2 regions of the Ruegeria sp. CDSC079 genome follow, and region 2 is predicted to be linked to the other one. Evidence: riboswitches for the same ligand, from Rfam matches in the RefSeq annotation. Region 2 holds a riboswitch; the other holds the start of a gene.

Region 1 (6,012 bases), on a different contig from region 2:
TGGTATTCAGCTCTTCCTGCATATCCGTCATCTTGGTCTGTAGATCCTGCGCGGATTTCATCATCTTGGCCATGTCACCCAGGCCGCCGAGTCCTTTGAGCATCGGTATTCTCCTAATATCCGGTTTGACGCCTAAATACGGGCGCGGTCGGCGCGGCACAAGGGCCGAGCTGGCTCCCGCCCGTCGTCAAGGCCTTTCCTCCCGTTGGGCCCGGGAGGCTTCCAGTTGGGTCAGATGGGACGGTTTCAGTCTTCCTCGAACGGGTCCCATTCGTCTTCGACCTCGGGCAGCGCCTCGGTTTCCACTTTGGCGGCACGTTCTTCCGGTGTTTCAATCCGCTTTATGCGTGCCTTCGGAAATTGCATGAGCACCGCCTGAACCAATGGGTGTTTCTCAGCCTCTGCTTTCAACGCCAGCTCGGCGGCGTCTCGAATCTCGGCGATGGTCGCAACCTCACCATCGGCCACAATCGACACAGCCCAGCGGTTGCCAGTCCATCGTTGCAGCGACGAACCCAGTCTCGCTGCCAGATCTGTGGGTGCGTTCTGTGTCGGGGTGAATTCGATCCGCCCCGGTTGGTAAGAAACCAGCCGCACCCCGTTTTCGACCTCGACCAGAAGTTTCACATCCCGATTGGTGCGGATCAATTCAACCACGTGGTCAAAACTCGGATACCGTGCCAGCGCCGATTGGATATCATGGGCCAGAGCGGCCGACGGCGCGCCGGCGGGGCTGCTAGTTGCGGACACGTAAGAAGATGATGCCGCTGGTACCGGAGCCTGAGAGGGCACGGCCATACCACCGCCCGGACCACCATTCGGAGGCGGTGGCGGGTTGTCCTGCAGGCGCTTGATCAGCTCTTCGGGGCTGGGCAAGTCGGCAACATGGGTCAGGCGGATAACGGCCATTTCAGCAGCCATCATGGCATTTGGCGCGGCCGATACCTCTTCCAGCGCTTTCAGCAACATCTGCCACATCCGGGTCAAAACGCGCATTGGCAGGGCCTCGGCCATTTGCTGACCACGAGCACGTTCATCAGGGGAAACCGTCGGGTCCTCGGCTGCGTCTGGCGTGATCTTCACAACCGAAACCCAGTGCGTGATTTCGGCCAGATCGCGCAGCACGGATAGCGGATCGGCCCCTTCGGCATATTGCCCGCCCAATTCAGTCAGCGCGTTTGCTGCATCCCCTCGCAGGATCATTTCCATCAAGTCCAATACCCGGCCTCGGTCGGCCAGACCCAGCATCGCGCGCACCTGATCGGCGCTGGTTTCACCGGCCCCATGGCTGATTGCCTGATCCAGCAGTGATGTTGCGTCGCGCGCCGACCCTTCGGCCGCGCGGGTGATCAGCGCCAGGGCATCATCCGCGATCTGTGCCTTCTCAGCCTCTGCGATCTTATTGAGCAGGCCAATCATGTCCTCGGGTTCGATCCGGCGCAGGTCAAATCGTTGGCACCGCGACAGAACAGTCACCGGGACTTTGCGGATTTCGGTCGTGGCAAAGATGAACTTCACATGCGCAGGAGGTTCTTCCAACGTCTTGAGCAGCGCGTTGAACGCGCTGGTCGAAAGCATGTGAACCTCGTCGATAATGTAGATCTTATAGCGCGCACTGGCGGCACGATAGCGCACCGAGTCGATGATTTCGCGGATGTCATTTACGCCGGTGCGGCTGGCGGCGTCCATCTCCATCACATCGACATGGCGGCCTTCCATGATGGCGACGCAATGTTCGCACTGGCCGCAGGGTTCGGTCGTGGGCTTGCCTTGCCCATCAGGACCGATGCAGTTCATGCCCTTGGCGATGATCCGGGCCGTGGTCGTCTTACCGGTGCCGCGGATGCCAGTCATGATGAAGGCTTGTGCAATCCGGTCGGCCTCGAACGCGTTTTTCAGCGTGCGCACCATTGCGTCCTGACCGACGAGGTCAGCAAAAGTTTCCGGGCGGTATTTTCGCGCGAGAACCTGATAGGCGGGGCTGGGCGTGTCGGTCATGTCTGCTCTGTTGGATTCGTGTCAGGTTTGCAGCGTAGAGACCCCCGCCGCCCGCGTCCACCGCGCGCGAAAAGGAATTTCGTTTTGGCAAGTTGCATCAGAGCCGGTAAATCATGAGGGGCATTAGCCCCATGTGGTGATGCAGGAAAAGGAGCTGTGTTGGAGAGTTTTGCAATTCACCCTCTTGGATTGGGCAAAGGGCAGATCGCTCTGTGCCCACTGCCGGGTGTCACGGGCGATTATGCTGGGGATTTCGCAGTAATCCGGGATTGGGCGCCGGACCTGGTCATCTCGATGACTACTCTGGATGAGTTCCAGCATTCCGGCGCGCGTTCATTCGAGGCGGACCTGCAGTGCGAACGGATTGCCTGGGTCCACCTTCCGGTCTCCGATTTCGGCGCCCCCACGCCTGAGGTTGAGGCGCTTTGGCCGCAAGCCAGCGCCGCCGCCCAACATGTCCTTGCCAGTGGCGGCAAGGTGCTGGTGCATTGCCGCGGTGGGTGCGGACGCTCGGGGATGGTTGTGATGCGGCTAATGGTGGAATGCGGCGAAGCGCCTGACCAAGCGCTTCGGCGGTTGCGTGCAGTGCGGCCCTGCGCGGTGGAAACCGACGCGCAAAAGGACTGGGCCGGGTTGCCGGCCCGAACCCTTCCCTGAATCAGGCAGACACTTGATACGGAATACTGTCGCTGCGCGGCGGCAGGATCGATACGTCGAGCATCGCACAGGGTGGTTCTGACAGAAAACCAGCGGATTTCTGGATGAACTCCGGCCCGAACATCATGTCGCCATAGGCGTCCAGCTTTTCTGTCGGCGTGTCTGTGCTGGTGCCGCAATAGACCCTGATCTGTTCTGATTGGGCCCGAAAACGGGCCGTGCAGCCTTCGGTGCAATGGGTCAGATCGCTGGTACCTTCGACCTCGAATGTTTTGGATGTTGCAGGCCTTGCCGTCGCCATCGCCTCGGCCATGGCGCGTGCCATTCGGGCAAGGGCGGGGCAGGGTTTCCCGGTCCTCTGACAGACGGTTGCGGTGAATTCGTGTGTTTTTGTCTTCCAGATCATAATGCGCCCTCCGCGCGCAGGACGAAGGGTGAGGATCAGGTGTGACAGCGCGCTGACGACCTGCCCGGACACCCCGCCCGAGTTTCGGTTTCGATACGATGGCAGGTCTCCTGACTTGCGGGTCGTCGCTTTGCCGACCTTCCCAGCCCTGGGGCCAGTGGTATTTCGGCATTGCTCACCGCTTACAGTTGCGGGGGCAGTCGCGGAGTTGGCCCTTTCCGGCATCGCCGGGGCAGACCGCACCGTGTTCCCTTTTCATCCCGCCCCAATTCCGGGACAAGAACCATCACCACATCGCTAGCGGCTATGCAGACCCCGAGTCAAGCCACCTGTTGGGGTGCAAACCGGACGTTTGGTCATCTTGATGCAGTGTTGACTCCGATGGTCGAAATCGGGCCGATTGTTGAGTGAACCGAGTAGTTCAGAATTTGTCGGAAGCGCCATGCTTGATACCACGCCCTGCGTCCAGACTAAGGACTTTGATTTTGCCTCAGGCTCTGCCAGCCTGTCGGCGCGGCTGTATTTGCCTGAAACCGAGCCGAAGGTCGCCGTGGTGATTCACAGCGCAACTGCAGTGCCGCGCGAATATTACCAGCATTTTGCCCGTTGGCTGGCCGCCGAACAGGGTATTGCCTGTCTGACCTATGACTACAGCGATTTCGGGCATTCGCTGCGCGACAAACTCAAAACCTCCGAGGTGACCATGGCGGATTGGGCCTTGGTCGACATGCCCGCCGCACGGGCTGAGATGCGCAGGCGGTTCCCGGACGCTTTGCAGTGGAGCATCGGTCATTCCCTTGGCGGCGTGCTGGGGCCGGTGCAGCCAGACATTGATCAGATCGACCGGATGATCTGTGTATGTTCGGGGCTGGTTACTCTGTCCGACCATCCCTGGCCCTATCGCGGGCTGGCGTGGTTGTTCTGGCACGGCCACGGGCGTCTGGCAGTGAATGCACTGGGGTATCTGCCGGGCAAAGCTGTGGGGATCGGTGCCGATTTGCCGGGCCCGGTCTATTGGCAATGGCGCAGCTGGTGCACGGCGCCGCAGAATTATGTGCCGCAGATCGGTGACGCTCTGCCCGAAGCGAGATGGGCGCAATCGAATACGCCGGTGGACCTGTTCGCCTTCGAGGACGACCAGATGGTGCCGCCAGACGCAGTCTGGCGGCTTGCCGATCTGTATGGGCCGAAGGCGCGGCGACATCTGTTGTCTCCGAATGAATTCGGAGCGCCTGAGATCGGTCATATTGGCGCTTTTGCCCGCAGAAACCGGGCGGTTTGGCCCCGGTTGATTGCCTGAAGACGAGGCGCCTTTCTGTCACGCTCAGTGTCTGCTGCGGGACTTTTTGTCATTCATGACGGATCGCACCATTTTGCCAAAGGCTTTGTCACGTGCCCGTGACTGCGCGAGGGTTTCGGAATTCCTCTGATCTTCGCGCCGAAGCTTGTGCCAGCGCGCCAGCCGGTCGGGCTCAATCACGTCATTGGCAATCGCCTCCTGCACAGCACAACCGGGTTCGGCCTGGTGCTGGCAATCTGAGAACCGGCATCTTGCAGCCAATTCCAGAAGGTCTGAGAAAACCTCATCCACGCCGTCTTGGGCATCCATCAAACGCAGGGCGCGCATTCCTGGCGTATCAATCAGCCACCCCCCGTTTCGCATCGGGTGAAGCGCACGATGGGTCGTGGTGTGGCGACCCCGTGCGTCATCCTCGCGGATCCCCGCCGTTGTCCCGGCCTGACCAGTCATGGCGTTCGCCAATGTGGTTTTGCCGACACCGGATGAGCCGACCAAAGCAGCAGTTTGCCCGGCAGGGCACCAGGACAGGATCGGATCAATCTCTGACGCCTCCAGCGCGTTGACGGTTAGAACGGTCAGAAACCGAGCCAGCGAACTGGCCTGACTGGCATAGCTCTCTGGGTCAGGGCAGCTGTCGGCCTTGGTCAGGACAACAACCGGATAGCACCCGGCCTGATGCGCCAGCGCCAGATAACGCTCAAGCCGTGCCAGATTGAAATCGGCATTGCAGGAACTGACGATATACAGCACATCCACATTCGCCGCGATCAGCTGAACCTGCGCACCGGTGCCTGCGGCCCGGCGTTGCAAGAGGCTTTTGCGCTCCAAAAGATGCCGAATGCGGTTTTGATCATCCGCAAGGACCCAATCGCCAACCGCAAATTCGCCGGTTGATCGGTCAGGGGTCAGATCAGATGTGCCGCCAAGCGCATTCAGGCCGATCAGGCGATCACGATGGACGGCGTTGATGCGATGCGGTGTGCAGGTAGGGTTCACAGCATGTTGGGCTGCAAAATGAGAGGACCATCCCAGGTCCGAAAGTGTTTTGGACATTGTTCTGCCTGTGTTCAGATACAGGAAACCATCAGGGTGGCAGGCGCGCACCCATCGGTAACGTGTTCAGGCAAAAGCGGGGGTTAGTCCCAGAAACGCTCTGCCCGAAGGGTCATTGCTACAATCATAAAGTCCCTCCTGCGGCAGTCGTTGCGCGTAAGTGAGAGGTTGGACATCGACCCAAGCGGGGCTCGTTGTGGCTGCTTCCTTCCGGATCTGACCAGGTTGGCGAGGCGCTCGCCCGCGCCAACCTCTCGAGGGTGGATATAGGCAGTTGGCCGGAAAAACACAACCCGTCAGAAGGTCAGAAGAATCCGTAAAAAGCCATTTCCGTCGGTTCCAAGGACTTGTGGATCAAATTCCTGAATGTCCTGCAGATGTCGGTGGGCATTTGGACCGGTGCGTAAGATCGCCTGCGTACCCGTGTTACTAGTGATTCTGAAGGGTTCCTGGGCCTCTTCCAGCGGATCGCTGACCAAGGTGCCTGACAGATAATCCAGCAGGGCTTGCTGGACCGGCAGGATGGGCATGTCGATACGTTGCGCATTACCCGCAAATGGGAAATGCCCGCCCCCGCTGGCGCGATAATTGTTAAGCG
Region 2 (6,012 bases):
GGGTATGGAACGTGCAGGCCTGCCGGTTCTGGGCGTTCTGCCACGACGCGGAGACCTGACACTTCCCGAGCGGCACTTAGGTTTGATCCAGGCGGTGGAACATCCCGATCTGGAAAGCGCCATTGTCGGCTATGCTGCGTTCCTGCGTGAACATGTCGATCTGGAGGCGATCAAGCGGGCGGCTTCCTCAAGCCCAGATAGGCCATCGTCAGCCGTGCTGCCGCGCCCTCCGGCGCAGCGGATCGCACTGGCCCGGGATGCTGCGTTTTCGTTCACCTATCCGCATTTGCTGGAAGGCTGGCGCGCGGCGGGTGCAGAAATCCTACCATTTTCACCACTGGCGAATGAAGCCCCTGCCCCGGATGCCGATCTGGTCTGGCTGCCGGGTGGGTATCCCGAGTTGCACGCAGGCACATTGGCCGCTGCCAACACCTTCCAGACTGGGCTGCGCAAACATGCCGAGACAAGACCTGTGCACGGCGAATGCGGGGGCTACATGGCGCTGGGTCAGGCGTTGATCGACAAAGACGGAGTCCAGCACGAAATGGCGGGCCTTCTGGGCCTTGTGACCTCCTATGAAAAGCGCAAGTTCAACCTGGGTTATCGCAAGGCAGAATTACTGGCCTCGATGGCCGGATTTGCCGAAGGCACAGCGCTACGCGGGCATGAGTTCCACTATTCCTCGATCATCGAACAGCCTGACGCGCCGCTGGCACGCGTGTTCGACGCCGAAGGCGCGGAAGGCCCGCAAACCGGATCGGTGCGAGGCAATGTCACTGGGACATTCTTTCATCTGATCGCCGAGGCCTCGGCATGAGTGGTTTTGTGTCCTTCATCGGTTCAGGCCCCGGCGACTCGGAATTGCTGACGCTGAAGGCGGTAGACAGGTTGCAGAAAGCTGATGCGGTGCTGTTTGACGACCTCAGCAGCGGCCCGATCCTGAGCCATGCCCGCGAGGATGCTGACCTGGTTGGTGTCGGCAAACGCGCCGGGCGCCCCTCGCCCAAGCAGGATCACGTCAGCCGCTTGTTGGTCGAATATGCACAAACCGGTCAGCATGTTGTGCGGTTGAAATCCGGTGATGGCGGCATGTTCGGCCGGCTTGAAGAAGAACTGGTGGCCCTGCAAGAGGCCGGGATCGACTATGAAATCATCCCCGGCATCCCCTCGGCGGTAGCGGCGGCGGCAGCGGCAGGCATTCCGCTGACCCGGCGACTGACCGCGCGGCGCGTGCAATTCGTCACCGGCCACGATGTCAGTGGCAAACTGCCCGAAGATCTGAACCTGGCAGCACTGGCTGATCCACAGGCTACGACCGTCGTATTTATGGGCAAGCGCACCTTTCCCCTTTTGGTTGGCGCCCTGCATTCGCACGGCCTACCGCTGGACACGCCTGCATTGATGGCCGAATCCGTCTCGACCCCCGAACAAAAGCTGCAACGCTCGACCATCGGTGCCTTGTCGCAGCAGTTGGAAACCGAGATCGGCACCGCCCCGGCCCTGATCCTGTATGGACCTCTGGCAGAGTTCGAAAATGATTGACCTGACGCTGATCGGTATTGGCACCGGCAACCCGGATCATGTGACATTTCAAGGGGCGCAGGCGATCCGTTCGGCGGACCTGATCCTGATCCCCCGCAAGGGCGAAAACAAGGCCGATCTGGCAGGGCTGCGCGAGCAGATCATCGCTCAGGTCGCGGATACTCCTCCGCAAATCGCGTATTTCGACATTCCCAAACGCCGTGCCGATGATGGCTATTTACGCGGAGTGGACGAATGGCACGACGCGATTGCATTGCGCTGGCAGGAGGCCATCGCAGCCCACCCGAAGGCCCGTCATGTGGCGCTGCTGATCTGGGGGGATCCGTCGCTGTATGACAGTTCGCTGCGAATCGCGGCACGTTTGACCCCTCAGCCAGAAACACGCGTGATTCCCGGCATCACAGCGCTGCAAGCGCTGACGGCGGCCCATGCGATTCCGATCAACGAACTGGGCGCGCCCTATATCGTCACAACTGGTCGTCGCATCCGGGACGAAGGATGGCCGGAAACCGCAGAAAACGTGGCGGTGATGCTGGATGGTGAATGTTCATTCCAAAACCTGGACATGGAAGACTTGGACATTTGGTGGGGCGCATATGTCGGCATGAAAGAGGAAATCCTGATCAAAGGCCCTTTGGCCGAGGTTGCGCAGCAGATTCTGGACCGCCGCGCCCATGCCCGTGCCGACCATGGTTGGATCATGGATATTTATTTGCTGAAAAAGCGCATAATCTGACACAATACGTCGCAAATGATGATTGCACCGCCACAGCTATAGCGGCTAAATGGGGGTGTCTGGTCCTGCCGGAGAAATCCGGATGCTAAGAGGGAATTTGGTGCGACTGCCTCGGTGGTCAACTCCAAAGCCGCCCCCGCGACTGTAAGCGGAGAGCCCCTGTTCAACCAGCCACTCCCGGTTCTCCGGGGGGAAGGCGAACAGAGGCATCGACCCGCAAGCCAGGAGACCTGCCAGGCGCAAAAACGAAACACCGGCCGTCGGGTGCGGCGGCAGAGGAGAATACAAAATGGCAACACAAACGAAAACAGCATCCGCCGCGCGTACAGGCTTTGTTCCGGTCATGTTTGCAGTGGTTCTGGGTCTGGGCCTCATTACGCTGACCGGTCACGTTCAGGCAGCGGCCCTGCATGATGCAGCGCATGACGTGCGTCACGCGACCGGCTTCCCCTGCCACTAAGACCGTGTTCAGTCGTATATTGACCAGCGCGTTGTTCGCTGGTGCTGCAGCGGGGCTGATTGCCGCCTTGCTGCAGTTGGTATTTGTGCAACCAGTATTGTTGCATGCCGAGCTTTATGAATCCGGAGAGCTGGTGCATTTCGGGGCCGAGACCGTATCGGCTCATCCCGAACTGCCGCGCATGTTCTCTGAACTGACGCGTGATGCGCTGAGTGTCATCTTTACCATGCTGACCTATACCGGCTATGCGCTGGTGATGGTTGCGCTGATGTCGGTAGCCGAAGGTCAAGGGCATCAGATTGATGGCCGGACCGGCGTTCTTTGGGGGTTGGCCGGATTTATCGCCTTCCACCTTGCACCAGGTTTCACCCTGGCGCCCGAAGTGCCGGGTGTCGCAGCAGCCGATGTCTATGCACGTCAGGTCTGGTGGTTCGCAACGGTTGCAGCAGCCCTTGTCGCCATGTGGTTGATCGCCTTTGGAGGTAACCTGATCAGCTATGTGATCGCCGCGGTACTTCTGTTGGTGCCACATCTTATCGGTGCACCCGAGCCCGATGTTTTCACCGGCCCTGTGCCGACTGAAATTGGCGCATTGTTCGCGGCACGAGCTTTTGGAATCGGTCTGGTTGCATGGGTTCTGGTTGGCGCGTTCGCTGGCTATTTCTGGCAGAAAGAAGCGCAACCTTCCGAAGCAACGGCCTGATCGCACTTCGATTGAACGCGCCGGGTGTAAACTTGGCGCGTTTCCCTATGTTTTCAAGGAAATACAATGACCCGTTCACTTGCTCTATTCGTGATCGGTCTGGTCTTTGGCGGCGGTACAGGATTTGTAATTGCTGCTGCAAACGGCGTCACATTTGATGGCCACGACCATTCTGATCCGTCTCTTCACGGAGCCTCACCCACTGAGACCATGGCCCACGATCATTCCACGGCCTTGAACCTACCGGCAGGCACAGATGCACCTACACTGGACATCGCTCTGACACAGGATCCTATGTCTGGCTGGAACCTGCATGTTATGCCAAAAAACTTTACCTTCGCACCGCAGAACGCATCGACCGCAGACATGGCAGGCGAAGGGCACGCGCATGTTTACATCAACGGAGAAAAGCTCGCCCGGCTTTACGGCAGTTGGATGCACATTGATCAGTTGCCCAAAGGTGAGGTCGAGGTTTCGGTTTCGCTGAATTCCAACAGCCATAGCCCGCTTTCGGTCGATAACGTGCCGGTTCGTGCTGCGGTTACGGTTCAGGTTGACTAAAGCGCCGGAATACGCGCACGCAAACACATCCGAAGCCGCCCGCAGGGTCGGGCGTCTTCGATCCAGCCCAGCGGGCTGTTCAGGTAAGTACGGCAAGTTTCAGCGATATCCGCAGCATCCGCCACCACATCGACACCCGAAAACACATAAGATGCGCGCCCCAGCGCCTGTATAGCCAGCGCCGTGGGTTCCGCGCAGCTGCTGAAACAGGCGTGTTCGCTCAATTCGACCTGATCCGTCAATCCAGCCCTTTTCAGTGCGTCCTTCACAGCCTGCACCTCGGCCGCCCGATCGCGTGCGGTGCCACAGGTTTTGCAGATCATCAGGCGCATCCGATCCAGACCTTTCCCTTCGTCCTGCGCCCGTTTCTGCGGCTTTAAGCGGCGCGGCGCAATCCCGAATGCACACAAGATTGTGAGTGCGACGTTCTCACATTTCTGGCAGGATTCCTGCAGACACCTTAAAAGGAAGCCTCTGGATGAAACTGCTTTGGACCGTCTTCGCCCTGCTGGCCCTGCCCGCCTGGGCCGACGAACCGCTCTCGGGATGGGCCGTGTATCCAACGGGCAAAAGCTATGATGAATTAGTCTCGGACACCAAATCGGCGGTTAAGGCAAACGGTCTGATCGTGGTCACGCAGGCCGGCCCCACCAAAGCCGCCGCCGCGCGGGGAATTACAATCCCAGGCAATCTGGTGATCGGCGCCTTCAACAATGACTATGCGGTGCGCGTGCTGGAAACCTCGGTGCGCGCAATGATCGAAGCACCGATCCGGTTTTACGTGACCGAAAACGAGGACGGCACCGCCACCCTATCCTATAAAACGCCCAGCTTTGTATTCGCGCCCTATATCTATGAGGGCGGAGACCCCCTGAGGGACATTGCCCAGGAATTGGATGACACCTTTCAGATCGTGGCCGAAGCCGCTGTCAAATAGTCACACTGGCGTGATGCGCCTTGCGTCCGGGTCTGTCCTCCGCAATCTGCGTTGAAACAGTTTTCGGAGCTTTACTGATGCAGGACTCGTCGCCCCGCGCTGCGGACATTCTGGCCCAACGGCTTTATGAGGCTGGCTGCCGCCACGCTTTTGGCATGCCAGGTGGCGAGGTGCTGACCCTAGTGGATGCGTTGGAAAAGGCGGGGATAACCTTTCACCTGACCAAACACGAGAACGCGGCCGGCTTTATGGCCGAGGCGGTGCATCACCGCGACGGCGCCCCGGCCATTCTGGTGGCCACACTCGGCCCAGGCGCGATGAACGGGATCAATGTGGTCGCCAATGCGTTGCAGGACCGGGTGCCAATGATCGTGCTGACCGGCTGTGTCGACGCAGATGAGGCGCTGACATACACCCATCAGGTCATGGATCACGCACGGGTCTATCGCTCGATCACCAAAGGGACGTTCATGCTGACCGCCAAAGGCGCGGATATTATCGCAGACAAAGCGGTGTCGCTGGCCAATCAACCGCGCCCAGGACCGGTGCATATCGACGTGCCGATTTCGGTTGCGGATGCGCCTGTGACCGATGTCAAACGCCGCCGTCTTGTCAAACCTGCCGCCGTCGCGCCCGAGGGGGATTGCGTTGAAAAAGCCCGCCGCTGGGTGGCACAGGCCGAACGGCCCATCGCGATTATCGGCCTGGATGTTCTATATGACGACTCGCGCAATGTGGTGCAGGCGTTCCTTGAACATTTTGGCATTCCTTTTGTGACAACCTACAAGGCCAAGGGCGTGATTCCCGAGGATCATCCACTGTGCCTTGGCGGCGCGGGCCTGTCGCCGCTGGCCGACACCCATCTAGTGCCGCTGGTTGAACAGGCCGATCTAGTGTTGTGTCTGGGCTATGACCCGATCGAAATGCGCCCTGGCTGGCGCGAGATATGGGACCCCGAAGAAAAGCGCGTCATCGACATTTCGGCGGTTCCGAACGATCACTACATGCATCAGGCCGGGTTGAACCTGGTGGCTGATACCGGCGCGACCCTCGAGGCCGTTGCAAAGGGCAAC

Evidence for each region. Region 2 has a riboswitch for cobalamin ahead of AC2FIC_RS08335 (CbtB domain-containing protein). Riboswitches for the same ligand answer to the same signal wherever they lie in the genome.
Region 1: another riboswitch for cobalamin. It lies ahead of AC2FIC_RS15965 (hypothetical protein); the one in region 2 lies ahead of AC2FIC_RS08335 (CbtB domain-containing protein).

The regions. Positions count from the first base shown of each region.
Region 1 is NZ_JBXWNT010000008.1:135,975-141,986, forward strand. Features, by position in the region: gene AC2FIC_RS15950 (YbaB/EbfC family nucleoid-associated protein) at 1-103, opposite strand, end outside; gene AC2FIC_RS15955 (DNA polymerase III subunit gamma/tau) at 247-1,998, opposite strand; gene AC2FIC_RS15960 (protein-tyrosine phosphatase family protein) at 2,155-2,655, shown strand; gene AC2FIC_RS15965 (hypothetical protein) at 2,657-3,061, opposite strand; cobalamin riboswitch at 3,145-3,364, opposite strand; gene AC2FIC_RS15970 (alpha/beta hydrolase family protein) at 3,504-4,361, shown strand; gene rsgA (ribosome small subunit-dependent GTPase A) at 4,386-5,414, opposite strand; RNA gene ffs (signal recognition particle sRNA small type) at 5,573-5,671, opposite strand; gene AC2FIC_RS15985 (5'-nucleotidase C-terminal domain-containing protein) at 5,711-6,012, opposite strand, start outside.
Region 2 is NZ_JBXWNT010000004.1:52,648-58,659, reverse strand. Features, by position in the region: gene AC2FIC_RS08350 (cobyrinic acid a,c-diamide synthase CobB) at 1-817, shown strand, start outside; gene cobA (uroporphyrinogen-III C-methyltransferase) at 814-1,542, shown strand; gene cobF (precorrin-6A synthase (deacetylating)) at 1,535-2,278, shown strand; cobalamin riboswitch at 2,322-2,530, shown strand; gene AC2FIC_RS08335 (CbtB domain-containing protein) at 2,568-2,738, shown strand; gene AC2FIC_RS08330 (CbtA family protein) at 2,743-3,441, shown strand; gene AC2FIC_RS08325 (hypothetical protein) at 3,508-4,002, shown strand; gene AC2FIC_RS08320 (DUF1636 family protein) at 3,999-4,412, opposite strand; gene AC2FIC_RS08315 (DUF302 domain-containing protein) at 4,481-4,939, shown strand; gene AC2FIC_RS08310 (thiamine pyrophosphate-binding protein) at 5,017-6,012, shown strand, end outside.